Zobellia alginiliquefaciens: one gene and its partner. The protein of the gene in region 2 interacts with the protein of the main gene of each other region in a pairwise test. Links are inferred from orthologs where the notes say so. Each region holds a gene or a part of one and is shown on either strand. Other genes may lie near its edges.

Region 1 (12,366 bases), 2.1 Mb from region 2 along the record:
AATGCAGTGATATCTACAGATGTAGATAATATTGAAGAATTAAAAACAAAATTGGCAAAGGTACCAAGTATGGAAGGTTTGGAGCTGGCTTCAAGCGTTTCAACTTCTGAGCCTTATTTCTATGGTGATGAAAATGCACCTATGAAAATTGCCGCCTTAGATATAGGTATTAAGAAGAATATTTTACGGAACCTTGCTAAGCGAGGCGGGTATATAAAGGTTTTTCCTTATAATGCCTCCTTTGAAGAAATGGAAGCTTGGGGTGCAGATGGGTATTTTATTTCTAATGGCCCAGGAGATCCAGAACCATTGTCCGATGCTATACAGACAGCAAAGGGGATGATAAGTAGTGGGAAGCCTGTTTTTGGTATTTGTTTGGGGCACCAGATAATTGCCTTGGCAAACGGGGTATCTACCTATAAAATGCATAATGGTCATAGGGGGATTAACCACCCTATTTTAAACATACTTACGGGTAAAGGTGAGATTACCTCTCAGAACCACGGTTTTGCTATAAATAGGGAAGAGACGGAGAAAAATGAGAATTTAGAAATAACACATGTTCACCTAAATGATCAAACCGTAGCGGGTATCCGAATTAAGGATAAAGATGTTTTTTCGGTGCAATACCATCCGGAAGCCAGTGCAGGACCACATGATGCTGAGTATTTGTTTGATCAATTCTTTGATTTGATCGAGAAAAATTCAAACGTTATGGCATAAGGTTAAGTAATCGTTATAATTACGGTAATATAGTTGCGCCGTACAATGCATTACTTGCACGGTTTTGTATATTTGCAGCTGTTGAAATTTAAGAGAATTCCAAACAAAAAATAATATTTATGAGTATCATATTAAGTGTACACGCACGTCAGATTTTAGATTCAAGAGGAAACCCTACGGTAGAGGTTGATGTAATTACTGAAAATGGAGTAATGGGTCGTGCGGCAGTTCCTTCTGGAGCGTCAACAGGAGAGCATGAAGCAGTAGAGCTTCGCGATGGTGGCAATACCTTTATGGGAAAAGGAGTTCTTAAAGCGGTAGAAAATGTAAATACGGTTATTGCTGAGGAGATTTTGGGAATGTCTGTTTTTGAGCAGAACCTTCTTGATCAAGTGATGATCGACTTGGATGGTACTCCAAATAAATCAAAGTTGGGTGCTAACGCTATTTTGGGTGTGTCTTTGGCAGCAGCTAAAGCAGCAGCTAATGAATTAGGGTTGTCTTTGTTCCGTTATGTAGGTGGTGTTAGTGCAAATACTTTGCCTGTGCCAATGATGAATATCATTAATGGTGGTTCTCATTCAGATGCGCCAATCGCTTTTCAGGAATTTATGGTAATGCCGGTAAAGGCAAAAAGTTTTTCACATGCCATGCAAATGGGAACTGAAATCTTCCATAATCTTAAAAAAGTTTTACATGATAGAGGATTAAGTACAGCTGTTGGTGATGAAGGTGGTTTTGCGCCTAACTTAGCAGGGGGTACTGAAGATGCTCTAGATACTATTGCAAAAGCAGTTGAGAATGCAGGTTATAAATTGGGCGATGAAATTATGATTGCCTTGGATTGTGCTTCAGCTGAGTTTTTTGTTGATGGTAAATATGACTATACTAAATTTGAAGGAGATAAAGGAGTGGTTAGAACTTCTGAAGAACAAGCTCAGTACTTGGCAGATTTAAGTGCCAAATACCCTATCATCTCAATTGAAGATGGTATGGATGAGAATGATTGGGATGGTTGGAAATCTTTGACTGAAAAAGTAGGTGATAAAGTTCAGTTGGTTGGAGATGATCTTTTTGTTACAAATGTAGAGCGTTTGTCTAAAGGAATTGAAAATGGTATTGCAAACTCCATCTTAATAAAAGTAAACCAAATAGGTACGCTTACAGAAACTATAGCAGCTGTAAATATGGCTAAAAATGCAGGGTATACATCTGTAATGAGCCATAGATCAGGTGAAACAGAGGATAATACAATTGCAGATTTGGCAGTAGCATTGAATACAGGTCAAATAAAAACAGGTTCGGCTTCAAGATCGGATCGTATGGCCAAGTACAATCAGTTGCTTCGTATTGAGGAAGAACTTGGTGAAACGGCTTATTATCCTCAGGATAAAGCATTTAAGATTAAATAGTGTTATAGACTATTATAAAGTGATTAATAAAGGAGCCCTTCGTTCGATAAAATTCGAATTCGAAGGGCTTTTTTTTTTGAGTAATCGCAAAGTTTGCCTATCTTTTTAACAAACTTCTAACCAACGTCTCGCATGAATAATTTTCTTTTTGTTGCTGCTGAAAATGATGGTATACCTAACTGTAAAGCTGGGGGGATGGGCGATGTTGTACGCGATGTTCCTAGGCATATCTCTAAAAGAGGAGATAAAGTTCAGGTAGTGGTGCCTTCGTATTCAAGACTTCATTTTAATGGCACTTTTAGAACAAATCTTAATTTTCAGCTAAGGGGAACTAGCTATGTGGCTGAACTGTACGAGGTGGTTGGTAAAAGAGAATGTCCAAACATAATACATTATGTAATTCATCATCCGGAAATTCAGGAAGGAGGTATAGCACATATTTATCATGATGACCCAACTGAACCCTTTTTTACGGATTTTATAAAGTACATAATCTTTTGTACTGCAGTTGCAGAAGCCATAAAGATGGGCGCTTTTGGAGATTTAGATGTTGTTCATATGCATGACTGGCATGCCAGTGCGTTATTATTCCTAAAGACATATCATCCTAGATATAATGAATTGAAGAAAATGCGCTACGTGTACAGTATTCATAATTTGGCAATTCAAGGTATACGTCCGTTCTATGATAATTATGCCTCTATGCATAATTGGTTTCCAGAGCTACAGTTAGATCATGACGCTTTAAAGGACCCACGTTACCAAGATTGTATTAATCTTATGGCGGTGGGTATACGCTTGGCAGATTCGGTTCATACCGTATCTCCATCCTATAAAGAAGATGTTATGTTGCCAAGTGCAAGACCTGAATTTGTGGGAGGAGAAAGTCTGGAAAAAGATTTGCAACATGCAAATAATGAAGGTCGTCTTATAGGTATTTTAAACGCATCCAATTATAATGATATTAGAAAGGCCGATAAGGGTCGACTTTACCGAAATACGGTAAAGGCGCTATTTGGTTGGTTGCAAGATGAGTCTAAAAAATACAAAGCTGATTTTCTGGCTCATACAGGGGAGAAAATTATGTTGTACGTAACGGAAAAACCTAAGTTTATAGTTTCGAGCGTGGCCAGATTAACCGAGCAGAAGTTTTACTTTTTTAAACGTTCTCCAGAGGCTTTTGAGCAAATGCTCCAGCGATTGCGGGAGGTAGATGGTATTTTTATGCTATTGGGAACAGGGGATCCGGATTATGAAGAGTTTTTTAGGGGAATGAGTTATAAACATCAAAATTTTATTTTCACTAATGGACAATCGGAAGACTTAATAGATTCCATATACTTAGAATCAGATTTGTATTGTATGCCAAGTCTCTTTGAACCGTGCGGAATTAGTCAAATGTTAGCCATGCGTAACGGTAACCCTTGTTTTGTTCATCATACGGGAGGTCTGAAAGATACGGTTGAGCACCATGTTACAGGTTTTGCCTTTGATGGAATGACCTATGATGAAAAAATTAAGAATATGGTCAAGAATTTTAGTGAGGCCATTGACCTTTGGGAGAACGATAAACCTAAATGGAAAAAAATAAAAAGTAATGCCGAGAAGGTTCGCTTTACTTGGGAAAAATCGTTGGATGAATACTATTCAAAATTATACGTTCTCTAGTATAGTTTGGTTTTTCTACAACAACTAATGAAATCATTGTTAATTATTAATTAAACGAAAAAACAACATTGTTAAGATGTTACATTTTCCGTAAATTTACATCCACTTCAATTTTAAGTAAAATTCAAAAATGTCAGATAAAGCTACTTTAGAGTATAACGGTAACAAATATGATTTTCCGGTAATAAAGGGCACAGAAGATGAACTCGCCATAGATATAAAGAGTTTACGGTCGTCCACAAGCGGAATGATAACAATAGATCCAGGATATAAGAACACGGGTTCGTGTGAAAGCGCCATAACTTTTCTAGATGGTGAAAAAGGTATTTTGAGATATAGAGGTTATTCCATTGAGGAACTTGCCGAAAAAGCCGATTTTTTAGAGGTTGCCTATCTTTTGATTTTTGGCGAATTACCGAACAAGACCGAATTAGAAAAATTTCATGCCGATATTAAGGACGAGTCTCATGTAGACGAAGAAATGAAAAAGATTTTGGACGGGTTTCCAAAATCCGCACATCCAATGGGTGTATTGTCTTCTTTAACGAGTGCGTTAATTGCCTTTAACCCTTCTACGGTAGATGTTTCGTCCGATAAGGATATGTATCACGCTATTGTTAGAATCTTAGCTAAGTTCCCGGTTCTTGTTGCTTGGACGCTTAGAAAGAAAAAAGGATTGCCTCTAGATTATGGAGATGACACTTTAGGCTATGTAGAGAACATTCATAAAATGATGTTCAAGAGACCTAATCAGAACTATCAAAAAGACGATTTGGTAATAGCAGCTTTGGATAAGTTGTTAATTTTACATGCTGATCACGAACAAAACTGTTCTACTTCTACGGTAAGAATTGTCGGTTCTTCCCATGCGGGTCTTTTTGCTTCCCTTTCGGCAGGTATTTCAGCTTTATGGGGGCCATTGCACGGAGGAGCAAATCAAGCGGTATTAGAAATGCTTGAGGCTATTGAAAAGGATGGTGGAGATACAAAAAAATATATGGCGAAAGCCAAAGATAAATCAGACCCTTTCAGATTAATGGGCTTTGGTCATAGAGTTTACAAAAACTTTGATCCAAGAGCAAAAATAATTAAGAAAGCAGCAGACGATGTTTTAGGAAATTTAGGTATTGATGATCCTATTTTGGACATTGCCAAAGGTTTGGAAAAAGAAGCTTTGGAAGATCCATATTTTGTAGATAGAAAACTATATCCTAATGTAGATTTCTATTCGGGTATTATTTATCGTGCACTGGGCATTCCTACAGAAATGTTTACTGTTATGTTTGCATTGGGCCGTCTACCTGGTTGGATTGCGCAGTGGAGAGAAATGCGTTTGCGCGGTGAGCCAATAGGAAGACCAAGACAAGTTTATATTGGTGAAACGCTTCGTCCTTTTGTAGACGTAGATTTAAGATAAACACCAGTAAATAATTATAAAAAAAGTCCTTTCTTGAGATTCTTAAGAAAGGACTTCTTTTTTCTTAAATAGTTGTGGTCCACGATTTGGTTCTCTTATCTTTGCCGGCAAAAAGGTTATGCTTAAGCTTCACGTTAACGATGAAATTTCAAGGTTAAAGGTATTGGTTTTGGGTACTGCAAAAAGTAGCGGCCCAACACCTAAACCAGAGGAGGCCTACGACCCTAAATCATTGGAACACATTTTGGCGGGGACATACCCCCAGGAAGCGGATATGATTCGGGAAATGGATGCTTTTGCAGAGGTGTTTCGTAAATATGATGTTCAGGTTTATAGACCCGAAGTCTTAACTGATTGTAATCAGATTTTTTCCAGGGATATCGCCTTTGTCATAGAAGACAAACTTATTATAGCCAATATTTTACCCGATAGAGAAAAAGAGGTTGAAGCCATTCTTCACGTATTGGATAAAATTAAAGAACAACAAATCTTACATCCGCCCGAAGAAGTGCATGTAGAAGGTGGTGATGTTATGCCTTGGGGGGATTATATTTTTATCGGCACCTATACGGCAGAAGATTATGCTAGTTATATTACGGCAAGAACAAATCAAGCTGCCGTTGATTATATTACAGAACAATTTCCTCATAAAAAAGTAAAATCATTCCAACTGAGGAAATCAAATTCCGATGCAAAACAGAATGCGTTGCACTTAGACTGTTGCTTTCAGCCCTTGGGAAAAGGAAAAGCTATTTTGCACAAAAACGGATTCTTGGTAGAAGAAGAATATCAATGGTTGGTTGATTTTTTCGGAAAAGAAAATGTCTTTGAGATTTCACCGGATGAAATGTATCAAATGTTTAGTAATGTATTTTCTATTTCTCCGGAAGTAATAGTATCAGAAAAGAACTTTACACGCCTTAATAATTGGCTGAGGGAGCAAGGTTTTACGGTAGAAGAGATTCCCTATGGCGAGATTGCTAAACAAGAAGGTCTTCTACGGTGTAGCACCTTGCCACTAGTTCGTGAGTAGTACTTTTTAATATACTAAAATCCAATTTTTAGAAGGTCTGAAATTACTTTATAGGTCTAGTTTCCCCTTTTCTTATTTTCCAATTTATACTAGGTCATACCGTTTTAAAAGTCCTAATTTTGCCTAAATTTAAATGAGTTTCCTATGCAGATTACGAACACCATACTAATGATTCGCCCGGTCAATTTCCGAATGAACGAACAGACTGCGGTAAACAATTATTTTCAAGAAGATATAGATGTTCAGAATACGACGATCAATGAGAAAGCGCAGCAGGAGTTTGATGCTTTTGTAGAGATTTTACGTTCAAAAGGAGTGAACGTAGTTGTAGTTGAAGATACCAAGGAGCCAGATACTCCAGATTCTATATTTCCTAATAATTGGATTTCATTTCATGCAAACGGTACGGTAGGGTTGTATCCTATGTTCGCTGAGAACAGGCGCAGTGAAAGACGTGAGGATATTTTGGATATTCTTGAGGAAAATGGTTTGACCATAGAAAACGTAGTTGATTACACATCGGCGGAAGAAGAAAATGTGTTTCTAGAAGCTACAGGTAGCATGGCATTGGATAGGGTGAATAACAAAGCCTATTGTGCTCTTTCTGATAGGGCGGATGAAGGCTTGTTCATTGAGTTTTGCGAAGATTTTGAATACTCGCCGGTTATTTTTACGGCCAACCAATCGGTAGGAGGTAAGCGAATGCCAATTTATCATACCAATGTAATGATGTGTTTGGCAGAAGACTTTTCTGTTATTTGTCTTGATACCATTGATGATAAAAAAGAGCGGAAAAACGTAGTGGATCACCTGAAACAGGATGGGAAAGAAGTAATTGCCATTACAGAACAGCAAATGCATCATTTTGCGGGTAACATGCTCCAGGTTTTGGGAGGGAATGAAAAGCGTTATTTAGTAATGAGCTCATCTGCATATCATAGTCTAACTCCGTCACAAATTGAAGCTATTGAAAAGCATTGCGAAATTATTCATAGTTCTTTAGAAACTATTGAAACTTGTGGTGGAGGTAGTGCACGTTGCATGATGGCCGAGGTTTTTCTGCCACGGTCAAAATAGAAGATATTCTAATTAATTTTTCGCTTTTGGAACCAAAGGTCTTCTAAGCTAAAATTCAATGTTAATAGGTGAAAGTTTTCTTTTATCAATATATTTTGAATCTGACCTTTGGAGCCATAGCTATAAGATAGGTTCATCATAGATTTTTGACCCTGTCCTATAGGTATGCCAATGCCTGCTGTAAGGTTATATCCGTCTACTTTTTGCCCATTAATGGCAAGGTATCCATTGTCATAATTAAAACCTGTTCTGTAGCGTATACGATCGGCGTATTTATAGCTGGTAGGATTTTTTACATACTCCAGGCCAATGGCGTAAATGTCTTGGTCTGCATAACTTCCTAAACTTTCTGTTTGTCCTGTGGCGTCCCAATAGTTCTTTTTGTAGTCTGCACTCACGGTAAAGGAATCAAAGATGTTTGTACTTATACCTAAGCCTACTTCTAGAGGCATGCTGAAATTTTCGGAAGTATCACTTGCCCCATCTTCTACGGTAATTTCCGTGCCATCTAAGCTTTTGGTGATGGAACGTTTTATGTTACCCTTTAAGCTTGTAGGAAATTGAACGGTGCTACCAATAGTAAAATTATCGGTCACATCAAACTGCATACCTAGTCCAAAGCGAATACCGGAATAGTTTGTGGTTTCCTCAGAGCTAAATGTACTTTGATTTAGAACAAAAGCTTCACTTTCTTCAATGTTGCCAAAGAGTATGGAGGCATTGGCGCCAAATCTGAAATTTGGCATAACGCTGTATCCTAAATTAAACTTAAGCTCGCTTAAACCTCCAATTCCGTTTACGTTACTTTCAAAGGTTTCTTCCGTTCCTTCAATATTAGATGTAATTCCAATAAGTGAGTACCCCATTTCGCTGTAGGGTACAAGAGAGATTCCTGCGCCCAATCCTTCAGCTACCCTAAAGGCCATGGCTAAATTGGAGAAGTTAAAGGTTGTTTTTGTTTCGCTATCCGCTTTGTTGCTATATTGATTGTATTCGGCTTTTATTCCAACATCATAAAAAAATGAGCCCTTAGGAATCAAAGCAAAGTTTGCGGGGTTTAGATTGTTTATTTGGTTTGAAGTTTTAAGGCCGATTCCAGTATACCCCATACCGTTGGTACGCCCAATGCTAGATTGGTTTATAGCTCCAAGGCCATATAATGAATATGGAGAGCTGGTTAAACCTTCGGATTGTGCTTGTGCCGACACGTGGATTAAAAGTATAAACACGGAAAACAGTAAAGCATTATTCATCTTCGTCATAAATCGCATAAGTAAGTTCAAGTGTGGTACTTTGAGAGTTTATATCTGTATTGAGAACAAAACGGTCCACAGTCGAATTGTAATCGCTTGGTAATAGAATCAGGGCGTCGGATGATTCTTGGTCAGTAGAAATCAATCCCTCTAAATAACCACTTAAGGGCAACTCGTAATAGATGTCATTAAACTCTTGATTGCTACGGTTCAAAATTGCCTGTGCTACACTGCCATCTGTTGAAAACAATTGACTGGTAAGCTCGTTGTTTTGGTCGACCACGAATACAGATAGCGTATCTCTTAAGGTCAATAAGTCGTCATAACTATTAACCGAAGGCGAAATTTTAAGGGAGGCATCAAGAAGGGTGCCTTCTCCTTGAATGTCAAATACAGATTTTATATTAGGAAATTCTAATCTAGTTGCAATGCCTATGCTAGATTGTATAAAGCTTAGATTATCGGTTTCCGTGCTGTGAAGGTTCGTTTCTTGGTCAGTTAATGACTTTAAATATTCATTTGGTTCCTCAGCAGAAACCTGATTGAAAAATGGAACGGGTGAACTTGTAGTATTAATTGTGAAGTCTGTATAAGACTGGGTGCGCTCCTCTTCACCTGCAATACTGTAATAAAGCCTCATGGTGGAGAGTAATGAAAAACCTATTATAGGACCATCATCGGTATCATCCGGTTGAATGGTTATACCGTAATAGGAATTTCTATACTCGTCATAAGTGGTAATTTTTTTCTGCTGAAAATTATCAAATAGACTAAAACCAAAGGTGTCCAAGAGTTTTACTTCAAGGGAGTCTGTTGAGAGTGGTCTTGGGATATAGGTGAGCTCACCTAAATCCTCTTCATAAAAATCTATTGTACTGGTATTATAAAAATTAACTCCATCTTCCGGTTTTAAGGCTTCACTCAACTCCTTAATATGAAGGGTGCTAGATTGTAGTGTATCGTTATAATAGTAGTTGTCCGGCCTAAGGATAAAAGTTATACTATCAAATTCGGCATCTGTATCAATAAAATATGAACTTGGTATAAATTCCATAAAGCTTGCTCCTTTGACTGTTCCGTAAACCGGGTCTTTGTATTTGCCAAGGAGCATACGAACGGACTGTGACGTATCTACACTATCAAACTTCATAGTAGAAAAATCTACGGTCATGGTATCTAGTTGAACCACGCGTATATCACTATCGGTAAAAATGTCTCCTGCTTCAAAATCTGAATCGTTAACCGCATCGGTACTGCATGAAACTAGGAGTGATAGGCAAACAAGGATGGCCAATGTAATTTTCATATCCATATAATTTGAGCGTAAATGTATTGTGCAGGTAAGGGCATAAAAACCAGAATAGACCAAACCCCATAGTTATGAGACGAATACCTGAATTTTAGCTATTAAATAGAAAATGGTTTTGGTAGATTAAAAAGCCATGTTCATGTGTTAAATAAGTGGCTTCATCTATTTCGGTTTCATGGGTGGGAACCGTGTTCTAGTTTTGATGAAAATTAACTGGCGAACAAAATAGAAGAAGCGCATGAAAGGATTCAAGTACTATATAGGGACGGTAACAATTTTTAGCACAATGATTTTTTCATTGGTAAGTTGTTCTAGTGATGACGATGATGAGTATCTGGGTAACTGGGTAGATAGGTCTGTTTTTGATGGTAGCCCCCGTAGTGGCACATCAACTTTTACTATTGGTAACATAGGGTATTCTGGAGTGGGGTATGATGGGGATGACTACCTTACTTCTTTATGGGCCTATGATATGGATGGTGATTTCTGGTCTCAGAAAGCAGATTTTATAGGAAGCGCTAGAAATGCCGCCGTAGGTTTTCAGATTGATGGTACAGGTTATATTGGTTCCGGATATGATGGATTGGATGAATTGGGGGATTTTTTCTCTTATAATCCTAATTCTAATTCTTGGCAGGCCATAGCTTCTTTGCCTTCTACGGCAAGAAGAAGTGCAATTGCTTTCGGAATGAACGGTTTTGGCTACTTCGGTACGGGATATGACGGGGAAAATGATCGTAAGGATTTCTGGAAATATGACCCAAATACGGATTCTTGGTCGGAACTAGTTGGTTTTGGTGGGGATAAAAGAAGAGCGGCTACAACTTTTACTATTGGTGACCAAGTGTATTTAGGCACCGGCGTATCTAACGGAATTTACCTTAATGATTTTTGGGCCTTTGATGCCGCAACTGAAAGTTGGACTAAAAAATTAGACCTGGACGAGGAAGATGATTATAGTATAGTACGAAGCAATGCAGTAGGCTTTACGTTAAACGGCTACGGTTATATTGCTTGTGGTCTGTCTGGAGGAACCTTAGGTTCTGTTTGGCAATATGACCCTAGTACGGATGATTGGGAGTTGAAAACTAGTTTTGAAGGCACTACAAGACAAGATGGCGTAGCATTTTCTAATGGATCTAGAGCCGTGGTTGGCCTAGGTAGAACAGGTAGCCTTTATTTAGATGATTTATATGAGTTTCTTCCTTTTGATGAATACGATGATGAAGATTAAAAAATAGTTATTTGAGTTAGTTATGGGGCAGTACTTTTAAGTCTGCCCCATTTTTTAATTGGATATATCATGAAAAAAATTCACTTTTTATTGGCAGTATTGGTCGCAGTCGTTGCTTATATTGCATTTAACTTTAGCGCTGGGGAAGCAAAGCAAAAAGGACTTCATTCAGAGGTGATAGAAGTAGGTGAAGGATTTGGATATCAAATTTTACATGCCGATAAGATTCTGGTAAAACAAGAGTTTATACCTGCAATTCAAGGAGAATTACCGTTTAAAACAGAGAAAGAGGCTCAATTGATTGGTGATGAGGTTCTCAAAAAAATAAAAAAAGGCGAAGCTCCGTTTATAACCGTTTCTGAACTCAAAAATCTGAATATTACTATTCAAAATCAGTAAAAAATGAACGCCTCCAAAAGAAAATATTTGCCACAATGGTTGGTACATACCTTCTTATGGTGTGCGGTTTTTGGGTTAATAGTATACCCGTTTTTCCTGGAGTCAAGGTCCATACCGTTTAATATCGTTGTTAAATGGGTAATGGCTGTGGCAATATTCTATTTCAATTATTATTATTTGGTCCCTAACTTTTTACTTAGGGATAAAATGAAAACCTATATAGGTATTTCTATTGTGTTGTTGTTTGCCGTTAGTTATGGACTTCATAATATATTTCCTCCGGAAATGCCCAAAAACTTGGCCCCTTTTGTAGAACGCATGAAGGAGCATAGGGAAGCTAGGGGCCCGTTTAGATTTTCTTTAATGCCAGTGGTAAGTTTTGCTGTTCCCTACATTTTTGCCATTATGCTCCGTGTGTATACGGAACTGCAAAGAAACGAGAATCTTCGCAAGACGGTCGAAAAGGAAAAAGTACAATCAGAGCTTCAATTCTTAAAAACTCAGTTGAACCCACATTTTCTATTTAATTCTCTCAATACTATTTACTCGTTATCGGTAAAAAAATCACCGCATACTTCCGAAGCAATTATCAATTTATCAGAACTGATGCGATATATGATTTATGAGGCGGATAAAGATTTGGTACCGTTGGATAAGGAGATAGAGTACATAAAGAGTTATGTAGCATTACAAAGGTTAAGATTGGCCGATAGTGAAAATGTGTTCTTAAAAATTTCGGGAGACGATTCCAATAAAATTATTCCGTCGCTATTATTTATTTCGTTTATTGAAAATGCCTTTAAATACGGAACGGACTACCAAGGTAAAACTATGGTAAAAA
Region 2 (13,182 bases):
AGGTACCGTTAACGGTAAAACGGTCTTTGCAGGTAATGAAACTTTATTGACTGCTCATGGCATAAGAGTACCCGATACTGCATTGGCTATAGCGGACAGTTTAGTTGTGATAGCTATTGATGATGCATTTGTGGGGTATGTAACCATTGCGGATGAGTTGAAGGACGATGCCGGGCAGGCCGTTCTGGAAATGGAAAAGACGGGTGTCACCAATATAATAATGCTTTCCGGTGATACGGATGCCATCACTCAAGCGGTAGCAAAAAAACTAAATATAAAAAATGCCAAAGGCGGCCTCTTGCCCGAAGACAAACTGAACGAAGTAGAGCGTCTAAAAAAGAAGCCTGGAGCTACTGTAGCGTTTGTAGGAGATGGAATTAATGATGCGCCAGTATTGGCAGCTAGTGATGTGGGTATCGCAATGGGTGGTCTGGGCAGTGATGTAGCCATAGAAACGGCCGATATTATCATACAGACCGATCAGCCCACCAAAGTGGCACAGGCCATAGAAATAGCAAAATCCACAAGGCGTATCGTTTGGCAGAATATAGCTCTTGCATTTGGTGTCAAAGCTATTGTTCTGCTTTTGGGTGCTTCTGGTATGGCTACCATGTGGGAGGCCGTTTTTGCAGATGTGGGTGTGGCATTGTTGGCAATTCTTAACGCAGTGCGTTTACAGCATATGAAATGGGATTGAGTACAGCGTGTAAAGGCATAGAATTCAGCGGTTAGAACGATTGTTAAAATTGTTAAATTGATGTTATTGAGTTCGGTCAGATACTTTTTTTATGCACTTTTATATTCCAAACAACTTTTACCATGCATCTAAAATTTACCACTACTTTTTTACCACTTCTTTTAACGCTTTTTCTAGCGAATATTAGCCAGGCTCAAAATGGAGAGATCGAGATTACAGGTACGGTCGTGGAAACCGGCGGACAGCCCGTGGCATTTGCTACGGTACTGATTGGCGATAAAGCCACACAAAAAGGAATTACGGGAACCACCACCTTAGATGATGGTACTTTTAGTTTAAAAACGGATGCAGAGAACTTCTTCGTTGAAATTAGTTTTATAGGCTTTGAGAAAAAAAGATTTGATAATCTCGTGTCCGCAAACGGTAAGATAGATTTAAAGGAAATAACACTGGCAGCAGATGCGCAACAACTTTCTGAAGTTGTTGTAGCAGGTGAGGTGTCACGAACACAGTTTAAGTTAGATAAACGTGTTTTTAACGTAGGAAAAGATATTAGTAGCACAGGCGCTAGTGCATTGGAGGTGCTGAACAATGTACCTTCCGTAAATGTAAATATCGAAGGGCAAATTAGCTTACGCGGAAGCCAAGGGGTACAGGTATTGATAAATGGAAAACCTTCTATTCTAACCGGAGAAGGTGGGAATGCCTTGGGTACGATTACTTCGGATATGATAGAACGGGTAGAGGTGATTACCAATCCATCGGCGAAATATGATGCGGAAGGTACCTCGGGAATCATAAATATCGTCATAAAGAAAGAAGAACGGGAGGGCCTTAACGGTTCAATTAGTTTAAATACGGGGTCTCCGGACAATCATAGCTTTGGTTTAAGTCTCAACCGCCGTACAGAACGCTTTAATCTCTTTAGTCAACTTGGAGCGGGATATAGAGAACTTCCGAACGATGTAGAAAATATCAATCGGGATTTGACCGATGGTTCATCTATAGCCTCCGTAGGTGAGGAGTTTAGAAATGAGGAGTTTTATAATATCATTCTCGGTACGGACTATTACATCAATGATAATAATGTATTGACCCTTTCAGGGAATTTTGCCTATGAAATAGAGGACCAGCCCTCACAAACCAATTATGAATCTAGGGATGGGGACAACCAATTAATTTCGGAATGGGAACGTACGGAAACTACCGAAGCAACAAATCCCAAATATCAATATGAACTTCAGTATAAAAGCGATTTTAAGGACCATGAAGACCATGATCTTTTATTCAGTGCTTTGGGTAATTTCTTTGGAAAAGACCAGTCTTCGGATTTTGAGGATTTCACTATTTCAGGGGATGATCAAGATGCTGTTCAGCGCACGCGAACCGAGTTTAAAGAAGCGGAGTATACGTTTAAATTAGATTATACCAGACCCTTTACCGAAGAATGGACTATGGAAGCTGGGGGGCAGTATGTGATGAACGATGTAAGTAACGATTATGAGGTGCAAGACCTGATAAGCGGTGCTTACGTGTCCGATACCAATTTAACCAATGTATTTGAATACGACCAAAAGGTGTTTGCCCTTTATGGAACAGGAGCTTATGAAGGTGAAAAATGGGGCATAAAGGCTGGGGTACGTATGGAACAGACCAACCTTAACACCTTACTGAAAAATACGAACGAAGCGAACGAGCAGAAGTATTCCAATCTTTTTCCTAGTGCGCATACCTCATATAAGTTTACCGATAAAGTTTCTATGCAAGCGGGTTATTCACGAAGGGTGTATCGCCCGGATTTATGGGATTTGAATCCGTTTTTTAATATCAGAAATAATTTCAATATCCGTCAAGGTAATCCAGATTTACAACCAGAATTCACCGATTCGTACGAGGTTACCAGTATTTTTATTCTTGAAAAAGCATCCTTGAACGCCAGTGTTTATCATCGTTATACTACAGATGTAATTGAGTCTATCAATACATTGGAAGGAGACGTGAATATTAGCAAACCAGAGAATATCGGAACCAACAAAGCAACAGGTGTGGAGTTCAATGCAAAGTATAGTCCGCTAAAATGGTTTACCGCAACTACGGATTTAAACTATAACAGATTTGTAAGAGAAGGGAGCCTCGATACCCTAAATTTCGATTTTAATGCGGATAGATGGTCTGCTAAACTTATGGCCAAAATTAAAATGCCCGCCGATATAGATTTTGAAGCAACCGGTAATTACCAAAGTAGCTATGAGACCGTACAAGGAAAAACCAGTGACAACCTCTTTCTGGACCTTGGTGCTCGCCGAAAAATCCTTAAAGGTAAAGGTGTGGTTAGTCTAGGCGTTAGGGATGTTTTTGCCTCACGGGTACAAGAATCCGAAATTACCCAAGATACTTTTTCAACATATAGTCGTAGACAAAGGGGCAGGTTTATTACATTTGGCTTTAGCTATGGTTTTGGTAAAGGTGAAGCCATGGAGTATTCGGGAAGAAGAAGGTAAACCAACAAACCAAACCAACTATGGGAAGAAAAACAGAAGAAAAGATGCGTACCTACCACAGGTACTTAGGCTTTTTCTTGGCAGGAATAATGGCCATGTACGCTATAAGCGGTATTATTTTAATTTTTAGGGATACGGATTTTCTTAAAAAAGAAGTTGCCGTAGAAAAAACAATAAAACCTAATATAAAGGCAGAAGATGTTGGCAAGGCTTTGAAGATTAAACACTTTAAAGTAGAAAAAGAGGAGGGAGGAACTGTTTATTTTGAAGGCGGAACCTATGATAGTCAGACTGGATTTACCACATACACTCAGAAAAATTTACCTTATGTTTTGGGAAAAATGACCAAAATACACAAAGCAACTTCTAGTCAGCCTTTATTTTTCTTGAATATTTTCTTTGGTGCGGCACTGCTATTCTTTGTAATATCTGCTTTTTGGATGTTCAGACCTAGTGCTCCTATATTCAAGAAGGGTATTTATTTTGCCCTTGGCGGACTGGTACTTACCCTTATTTTACTGTTTGTTTAATTAGGAGTCCAGAAGCCCAATTTTAATGGCATGTTTGGTAAGACCTGCTAAATTTTTCACCTGTAATTTAGAGATTAAGTTCTTACGATAGCTCTCTATGGTGTGCTTGCTCAGGAAAAGTTCATCTGCAATTTCTTGGGTAGTATATTCATCCGCAATGAGTTTAAGTACCTCTTTTTCTCGGTCGGTTAGATGAACTTCTTCTTGTTTTTTATTTTCGAACATAGCGTCTGTATAGACACGTTTTACTTCTTGTGAAAAGTATTTTTCTCCTTTAACTATAGTTCGCATGGCAGCTAGGAGTTCGTCCTTTTCTGCATTCTTCGGAACATAACCGTCAACATTGTTTTGAATGAGTTTCTCGATCATTCCTCCATCAATATGCATACTTACCACTAATGTTTTTAGGGTAGGGTATTTTTCTTTTACAATACGGTTCAGTTCAATACCATCCATTTCCGGCATGCTGAGGTCGGTAATGAGCAAGTGAAGTTCATTGGCCCCGTTAATGTCTAGATATTTAACCACCTGCGCACCATTTTTAGCCGTAGTAGCTACTAAAAATTCAGGGGCATCGTTTAAGATGCTCAGTAAACCATCTATAAACATTTTATGGTCATCTGCTATGATGAGGTTATATTTCATGTGATATTTTTTTTATAGGTATTTCAATAGCTATTACGGTTCCTCTGTTGGGTGTTGAGTCTATGTGAAGCGTGCCGTTAAGTTGGGTGATTCTACTTTGTATATTCTCAAAACCGATACCGTGGTTCGTTGCTGTGGTGTCAAAACCTTTGCCGTTGTCTTCAAAAAGTAAGGATAGTTCATGGTTTAAAAGACTCAGGTGAAGGTCTACTTTTGAAGCTTCCGCATGTTTTAACGTATTGGTCATTAACTCCTGTATCATCTTAAAAAGTTCCATTTGGACCGTATCGTCAATCGCATTAATATCCACTTCAGGATGTGGGTGAAAACCTATTTTTAGTGTTCCGCTACGCGAAATAGAGGCAATATATTCCCGTATCAAATCGGAAAAAGCATTTTGTCTAAACTTTTTGGGAATCAGCGTGTGTGAGATGTCCCGTACCAATTGATATGTCTCGTCCAATTGTCCGTTAATATCTTTCCATCTATCGGATTCACTGGTCATGGAAGCTACTTGCAACTTTATTCCGGCAAGGTTGCCACCAATACTATCATGTAGTTCTTGGGCAATTCTTTTCCGCTCTTCATCTTGCCCATCAATAGATGCTTTAATAAGGTTAAGTTCTTGTTCCTGTTTTAGCGTAGTAACCTTTTGTTGATTAATTATTTCTTGCTTTTTGTTCAATTCGCTTTGCGTCTGTATCTTTTGATAGTAGACATAGAGTAAAGCGATTATAGGAATTAGAATCACGAGGAAACCAATAAGAAATGCTTTTTGAACGGTCTTCTGCCTTTTGAGTTCTGCAGCCTTGATGAGTTGGTCTTCCTCAAGGCTGGAAATAGCCTTTTCTTTTTCTAGAGTTTCATATTGAATTTCTAGTTCTTTTATGATTTCCCGTTGTTGTTTGGTATTTATTTGATGGTTGACACCGGACAATTGGGTCATTACCGCGTACGCATTTTTATAATCATCTAACTTGGCAAAACTCCTGGCCTGTATCATCAAAGCTTCTTTTTGAAACTGAAGGTTTTCGCGATCTATGGCGTTGATATAGGCAAAACTCAATGCAATATTTGCGGTTTTGTACATTTCCTCTTTATAGTACAATTTGGCCAAGAGCAATGAGCCTTCAAAATAGATAGCGGTAAAATCACGGGCCAAAGCTTGATTCCTAACGGATTCATACCCTTGAAATGCCTTTTCATAATCTTGTTGTGCTTCGGCAAGTTTGGCTAAATTTAATTTAGCCGATAATTCTTTTTCTGCATCTTTAAAGTCCAACGCCATGCGCAATGCCTCTTCGTAGTCTGTACGGGCAAGGTCATATTCTTGTTTAAAAAGATGGGCATTACCCATGAGAAGATGGGCTTGTATGGTCAGTTTTGGAAATTCTGTTCCATAATTCAATACGGCTTTGGTAAGCACCACTAGCGCTTTATCCGTTTCTGATTTTAGGATGTAGTTGTGTGATAGACCTATTTTATTCCGGTATTGAAATTCAGTGGAGTTCGTAGCTTCTGCATCTTGAAGCCCTTTTATATGCCATTCAATAGATTTGTCTAAAAGGCCATTAAAATGATTTCCGATGCCTAAAAAGTAATGTGCTTTAGCATAGTGGAACGTTTTTAAGGAGTCCGGTTTTTGCCAGTTGCCCAATTCTTTTACGTAAAGATTGCCATAGTGTAAAATGGAATCCGTGTTGCCTCTTGTAATATGTTCTTCCATTAATTGCTCAAATATGGAAAACCGCTGATTTCCAAACTCGGCATATTTTAAAGCTTCGTAATGTGATTTTAACGATTCTTCCTGATGGGTTGGAATGGTCGAAAAAGTGATGCGTGGCGGTGGGGCATGCAAGTCTTTCCCAGATTCTTGGGCATGCAGATTTAAAGCGCCCAACAGAATAACTGTTGCCAATAAACAGTAGATGTGCAACAAACGGAAAAAATAGGATTTATGTTTTGTTTTCAGCGGTATGGTTTTATCCTGGTAAATAGATTCGTTTTAAATCGTTTCCTTCCAATTCAACAACTTTTTTCTCTATATATTTTATGAGTTCGGGACAATCCGTTTGGTAATCATCGCAAATTACGGTTTTTGATTTTCCATTCGTAGTCAAGGTCACGATAAGTTGACTGTTACATGAGGTTTCTGAACCATAGTGGGTTTTCAGGTTCCAAAAACCTTGAGCTTCTAGCTTTTTGAAAAAGCCTAAAGTTTGTAAACTGTCTAAAAAAGTCTGACTATTTTCATTGTAAGTTGCCGTTTCAAAATTGGACGAAATACCGGGAATATGCGAGATTTTGTTCTTTACGATTTTAAACGAATCAAAATGAAAAGCCCCGCGTTGAACTAATAAAGAATATTGGTTGACTTTACTTAAATGCGATAAATCTTTATTTTCAACTGATTTGTTATTGAAATAAATGGCGAAAGCCAGACAGATGAGCAGGAGTTTTGGGTAGATATATTTCATAGTTCAGGTTCTTTAGTGGTACAAATGTCATGTTTTGCACCACCGAAAAATATACCTGTAACCGTGAAATGTTACCCCCTGAAAACAGGGGTAAGTAGTTATGTAGTGCTAATCTCTTTTTCCTTTAGAATGGAGGAAATTATCATTTTAGCATGTATTCTAGAGTTTTCAATAAACCATTTATGGGTTTCCATACCACCGCAAATCACACCGGCCAAGTAAATGCCGGCAACATTGGTTTCCATGGTTTCTGGGTCATATTGAGGTAGCTTCTTGGCGTCTTCTGAAAGTTTAATACCCATATGGGTTATAAAATCAAAATTGGGCATGTAACCGGTCAAAGCCAATACAAAGTCGTTCTGAAGGGTAACCGTTCCTTCTGGAGTATCAATTACAATTTCACTTTGCCGCACTTCCGTTAATTTCGAATTAAAGTAGGCTTTAATACTGCCCTCCTCAATACGGTTGATTATATCAGGACGAACCCAGTATTTTACCCTGGGGCCAACTTCGTCACCTCTAATAATTAAAGTAACCTCGGCACCTTTGCGGTAACATTCTAAAGCAGCATCAATAGCCGAATTACTGGCGCCTACAACAGCCAGTTTTTGACTGGCATAAAAATGCGGGTCTTTGTAATAGTGAGCTATCTTAGGTAAGTCTTCTCCCGGTATGTTCAGCGTATTTGGTAAGTCATAAAATCCGGTAGCCACAATAACTTTGTCCGCGGTGTACGTATTTTTTGAGGAAACGATCGAAAATCCATTCTGTGTCTTTTCTACGTTTTTCACTTTTTCAAATAGCCTTATATTTAAATCATTGGAGGTAACTATCCTTCTGTAATATTCTAACGCTTCATTGCGTTTAGGTTTTGCCTCTGTGCTTATAAATGGAATGTTATCTATTTCCAACTTTTCCGAAGAAGAGAAAAACTGCATGTTCTGCGGATAGTTGAACAATGAATTTACGATAGGGCCTTTTTCAAGAATCACGTAGTTCAATCCATTTTTTTGGGCTTCAAGGGCACATGCTATTCCTATAGGTCCTCCACCTATAATTACAACTCGAAAATGCTCCATCTATCCGTAGATTTTTTAAGTTCTTGAATTGTTTTCGTTGGGTCTTCGGTCTTAAAAATAAAGCTGCCTGCCACAAGAATATCCGCTCCTGCTTTTATAAGGGCTTTGGCATTTTTGGAATTTACCCCACCATCAACCTCAATCAAAGTAGAGGCATCGGATTCTTTAATCAATTCCTTTAGGTTGTGTATTTTTTCGTACGTATTCTCTATAAAACTTTGTCCGCCAAAACCAGGGTTAACACTCATAATGAGAACAATGTCCAAATCTTTGATTATATTTTTGAGCAAGTTAACATTGGTATGTGGGTTCAATGCTACCCCAGCTTTCATTCCTTCCGCCTTTATAGCCTGTATGGTTCGGTGTAAATGCGTGCAAGCTTCATAATGAACCGTAAGGTGTGTTGCGCCCAATTCAGCAAAAGTTTTAATATAGCGGTCTGGGTCAACAATCATTAAATGCACATCTAATGGCTTAGTGGCATGCTCAGCAATTGTTTTCACAACTGGCATGCCGTATGATATATTAGGAACAAAAACGCCGTCCATTATGTCAATATGGTGCCAATCAGCATCACTGTTGTTTACCATTTCTATATCGCGCTGTAAGTTGCCAAAATCGGCCGCTAGAAGAGAAGGTGCAATTTTTGTTTTGCTCATTTTGTGTCTGTTAAAAAGAATTTATGCAAAAGTAGTGAATTGTGTTTTTACGAAGTAACGCATACCGGCTAAAGAATAACACCGTACGGAGTTAGTTGTTTTTCAGATATTCGTCGATCTCTTGTAAATAGCCTTGTTTTTCTTGTTCCGATAACCAACTTGCCTTAAACCCATTTTTTGCCAGTTCCGCAATTTGCGACTTCGATAAATTTAAGGCCTTGGTTATTTCCCAAAAATTTTCGTTCATATACCCGCCAAAATAAGCAGGGTCATCAGAGTTGATAGTGACCAGTAAATTGTGTTCCATCATGGTGGGCAGTGCATATTCTTTTAAATCCTGAATAACTTTAAGCTCAAGATTGGATAAGGGGCACAGGGTAAGTGGCATTTGCTGCTCAACTAGTCTTTTTACCAAATCAGCATCGTCCAGACAACGGTTGCCATGGTCAATTCTGGTGACTTTTAGGAGGTCTAGCGCTTCCTTAATATATTCCGAAGGGCCTTCTTCGCCCGCATGGGCTACCGTTAAAAAACCTTCGTTAAGGGCCTTTTCAAAGACCCGTTGAAATTTAGAAGGCGGGTTGCCCACCTCCGAAGAATCCAATCCTACGGCTACAATTTTATCTTTATGGGGTAAAGCCTGTTCTAAGGTTTTAAAGGCCGAAGCTTCATCTAGATGCCTCAAGAAACTCATAATTAGCCTGAAACTTATGCCCAATTGTTTTTGACCGTCTTCTAGTGCATTGTAAATTCCGTTTAAAACGAATTCAAAAGGAACGTTACGGTCCGTATGGGTTTGAGGGTCAAAGAAAATCTCTACGTGTTTTACGTTTTGCTCATGAACTTTTGTCAAATACGCCCAAGTAAGATCATAAAAATCTTGCTCCGTAAGTAGAACAGAAGCCCCTGCATAATAGATGTCTAGAAACTCTTGAAGATTATTGAAACTATAGGCTTGTTTAATTTCGTCAACATTGGCATATTTAATTTTAATGTTATTGCGTTTTGCAATCTTAAACATAAGTTCAGGTTCAAAAGAGCCTTCAATATGTAAATGGAGTTCGGTTTTTGGCAATCCTTGAATAAAGGAAAGCATTTCAGAATCTTTCATAGACAAACGCGTTAAATTTTTGAATACCAATGAGATACTTCAAGTTAATCGTTTTTTTATAAATATCGACTAATTTAAAATTTAGTATGGTCAACTAACAGTCGTAATGGAGGGTGATTACTTTCTTCTTTATTGGATGTTCTTAAGCCCTTCATAGACCGCGATACCTACGGCATTGGCTAGGTTTAAACTTCGAATGTGTTCACTATAAAGTGGAATTTTATACAAACTGTCTTTGTACGAAGATACCAAGGAGGAAGGTAAGCCTACGGATTCTTTGCCAAAAACAAGAAATTGACCATCCTCAAATGGAATGGACCAGTGATTTTTAGTGCCATGACTAGAAAACAATATTAGATTTTTCTCACCGTGTTGCGACAAAAAGTCGTCCAGACTTTCGTAAATGTGTACCTCTAAATGGGGCCAGTAGTCAAGTCCTGCACGTTTTAAGCGTTTGTCGTTTAATTCAAAGCCAAATGGTTTAACGAGATGTAAGGTAGACCCTGAGCCAAGTGCCAATCTGCCAATATTTCCGGTGTTGTTGGGTATTTCGGGTTCTACAAGTACAATGTTGAAGGGCATATAACAATCTATTTATGAAAAGATTTCAAATATAACTGTTCTACCTTGGTTCGGGCCCATGGTGTACGCCTTAAAAATTTTAAAGACGACTTAATTGTAGGGTTGCTTTTAAAACAATTGATGTTTATACGTTCTGCCAATTCTTCCCATGAGTATTTTTTTCTCAACTGTTCCAATATGTCCACTAATTTTACACCGTGTAATGGATTGTTAGGTTGGGTGTTGGATGATTTTTTTTCGGATTCCATAGTGGTACTTTAAATGTGTGATTCTTGTTATTTTCCATCAGGCCCATTAAATAAAGGGCTTGTGGGTGATTGTACTATATATTATAAATGAAAAAACTCCGGTAATCAGCCGGAGTTTATTCATCAATCAAAAAACGAACAGTCATGATAAACTGTTGTTGCTTTTAAAATTACAATATATATGCCAAATTTCCAATTTAAGGAATATTTAACGTGCAATTTTATGGTGTTTTTAACCTAAATAGGTCTTAAGGATTTTGCTTCTAGAAGTATGTTTTAATCTTCTAATAGCTTTTTCTTTAATCTGACGAACTCTTTCTCTCGTTAGGTCAAAAGTTTCACCAATTTCTTCCAATGTCATAGAATGTTGCCCGGCAAGACCAAAGTACAAACGGATAACGTCTGCTTCTCTTGGAGTTAGAGTTTCTAAAGCGCGCTCAATTTCAGTACGCAAAGATTCGTGCAACAATTCTTTGTCAGGATTTGGAGATTCACCACTACGAAGTACATCGTAAAGGTTAGAATCTTCACCGTCAATAAGAGGCGCATCCATAGATACATGACGACCAGAGTTTTTAAGCGACTGCTTAACATCTGCAACCGTCATATCCAATTCTTTTGCAATTTCTTCTGGTGAAGGCATACGTTCGTGTGCCTGCTCTAGAAAAGCAAAGGTCTTGTTAATCTTATTGATCGATCCAATTTTGTTCAATGGCAAACGTACAATACGAGATTGTTCCGCCAAAGCTTGTAATATAGATTGACGAATCCACCATACTGCATAGGAAATAAATTTAAATCCCCTCGTTTCGTCAAATCGTTGTGCGGCCTTAATAAGGCCAAGGTTACCCTCGTTAATTAAATCGGGTAAAGTAAGTCCCTGGTTTTGGTACTGCTTAGCTACCGATACAACGAATCGAAGATTGGCCTTTGTTAGTTTTTCAAGAGCGACCTGATCGCCTGCCTTGATACGTTGTGCCAATTCTACTTCTTCATCTGCTGTAATCAAGTCTACTTTGCCTATTTCTTGCAAGTACTTGTCCAAAGATGCGGTCTCCCTGTTGGTGACCTGTTTTGTGATTTTAAGCTGTCTCATGTAAATAAATTAGGTTCAGTTTGCATAGACTGCATATACTTATACGTAAAAAACATAGAAATGTTACAATTGGGTGAAAAAAACTTTACTTTTTAGATAAGTCGCATAAAAAAGCCTCAACTTACTATGTTGAGGCTTTAAATATGTATTAAAGAAAAGAGTGTTTAGTCTCTTCTTGGCTTACGATCACGGTTGTCTCTACCACCTCGTCTGTCATCTCTACCACGACCACGATCTTTATCGTTACGTGGTGGTCTTTCTACAAAACCTTCAGGTTTTGGTAAAAGAGCTTTTCTAGAAACCTTTTCTTTACGGGTTCTTGGGTCGGTACCTAAGTACTTCACATCAAAAACGTCACCCATGTTCACAACATCGGAAACATTCTCGGTTCTTTCCCATGCCAATTCGGAAACATGTAACAATACTTCATTGCCCGGGGCATCTTGGTATTCTACAACAGCGCCAAAGTCTAGCATTTTAATTACTTTAACTTCGTAAGCACTACCAACTGCAGGTTTGAACATTAGGGCATCGATCTTGGCCAATACCGCGTCAATACCATTCTGGTCCGTACCTAAAATTTCAACAATACCTTCTTCTGTAACCGGGTCTTCATTGATAACAATAGTAGTATCTGTTTCTTTTTGAAGTTCTTGAATTACTTTTCCTCCTGGTCCAATAAGTGCACCAATAAATTCATTAGGAATAGTACGTGTAACCATTTTTGGAGAATGAGGCTTCACATCTGCGTTAGGAGCAGAGATAGTATCCGTCAGTTTTCCAAGAATGTGTAAACGACCTTCTCTTGCTTGTTTTAAGGCATTTACCAAGATTTCGTAAGAAAGACCTTTTACTTTAATGTCCATTTGGCAAGCGGTAATACCATCTGCTGTACCGGTTACTTTAAAGTCCATATCTCCCAAGTGATCTTCATCACCTAAAATATCGGAAAGAACGGCATATTTACCAGAGTCCGCATCAGAAATTAATCCCATTGCAATACCTGAAACCGGTTTTTTCAATTGTACACCAGCATCCATCATTGCCATAGTACCAGCACAAACAGTAGCCATAGAAGAGGAACCGTTAGATTCTAACACTTCGGATACTACACGAACTGTATAAGGGCAATCTGCAGGGACCATTCCTTTTAAGGCACGTTGTGCCAAGTTACCATGTCCTACCTCACGACGAGAAGTACCACGGATAGGTCTTGCTTCACCAGTTGAGAAAGGAGGGAAGTTGTAGTGTAAATAGAAATTCTCCTCACCTTCGTAAGATGGCATGTCAATTTTGTTTGAATCTCTAGAAGTACCTAGGGTTACAGTAGCCAATGCCTGAGTTTCCCCACGGGTAAATATAGCGGAACCGTGTGTTGATGGTAGGTAATCTACTTCACACCAGATAGGTCTAATCTCATCGGTCTTACGACCATCTAAACGTAAACCTTCGTTTAGGGTAAGATCACGAACAGCAGCTTTTTCAGCTTTATTGTAGTATTTTGAAATCATACCACCAAAGTCAGCTTGTTCTTCTTCAGAGAAAGTAGCTTTAATT

What was found.
Region 1: the proteins of rpe (region 2) and eno interact in binary tests that used the Escherichia coli proteins (3 or more experiments, as listed by UniProt). The link is inferred for Zobellia alginiliquefaciens from one-to-one orthologs.

The regions. Positions count from the first base shown.
Region 1 is NZ_CP119758.1:1,011,618-1,023,983, reverse strand. The notes cover bases 1-2,988. They hold eno (phosphopyruvate hydratase), read left to right. Parts: upstream 1-842; coding sequence 843-2,135; downstream 2,136-2,988. Other genes in these bases: P0077_RS04245 (glycogen synthase), read left to right, coding at 2,268-2,988; carA (glutamine-hydrolyzing carbamoyl-phosphate synthase small subunit), read left to right, coding at 1-723. Outside these bases: more of P0077_RS04245, read left to right, coding at 2,989-3,803; P0077_RS04240 (citrate synthase), read left to right, coding at 3,934-5,220; P0077_RS04235 (dimethylarginine dimethylaminohydrolase family protein), read left to right, coding at 5,339-6,253; citrulline utilization hydrolase CtlX, read left to right, coding at 6,398-7,330; BamG family beta-barrel-assembly machinery protein, read right to left, coding at 7,339-8,592; P0077_RS04220 (DUF4270 family protein), read right to left, coding at 8,576-9,889; P0077_RS04215 (Kelch repeat-containing protein), read left to right, coding at 10,131-11,126; P0077_RS04210 (DUF4907 domain-containing protein), read left to right, coding at 11,196-11,525; P0077_RS04205 (sensor histidine kinase), read left to right, coding at 11,529-12,366. UniProt on the Escherichia coli protein: Catalyzes the reversible conversion of 2-phosphoglycerate (2-PG) into phosphoenolpyruvate (PEP). It is essential for the degradation of carbohydrates via glycolysis.
Region 2 is NZ_CP119758.1:3,117,188-3,130,369, forward strand. What follows is about bases 6,749-9,738. They hold rpe (ribulose-phosphate 3-epimerase), read right to left. Parts: upstream 8,589-9,738; coding sequence 7,908-8,588; downstream 6,749-7,907. Other genes in these bases: P0077_RS13105 (hypothetical protein), read right to left, coding at 6,749-6,850; P0077_RS13110 (YpdA family putative bacillithiol disulfide reductase), read right to left, coding at 6,949-7,929; P0077_RS13120 (adenosine deaminase), read right to left, coding at 8,680-9,699. In the rest of the region: P0077_RS13080 (heavy metal translocating P-type ATPase), read left to right, coding at 1-697; P0077_RS13085 (TonB-dependent receptor), read left to right, coding at 820-3,198; P0077_RS13090 (hypothetical protein), read left to right, coding at 3,219-3,728; P0077_RS13095 (response regulator), read right to left, coding at 3,729-4,373; P0077_RS13100 (tetratricopeptide repeat-containing sensor histidine kinase), read right to left, coding at 4,363-6,291; more of P0077_RS13105, read right to left, coding at 6,356-6,748; P0077_RS13125 (tRNA (cytidine(34)-2'-O)-methyltransferase), read right to left, coding at 9,829-10,281; P0077_RS13130 (VF530 family protein), read right to left, coding at 10,290-10,529; P0077_RS13135 (sigma-70 family RNA polymerase sigma factor), read right to left, coding at 10,762-11,625; P0077_RS13140 (polyribonucleotide nucleotidyltransferase), read right to left, coding at 11,790-13,182. UniProt on the Escherichia coli protein: Catalyzes the reversible epimerization of D-ribulose 5-phosphate to D-xylulose 5-phosphate.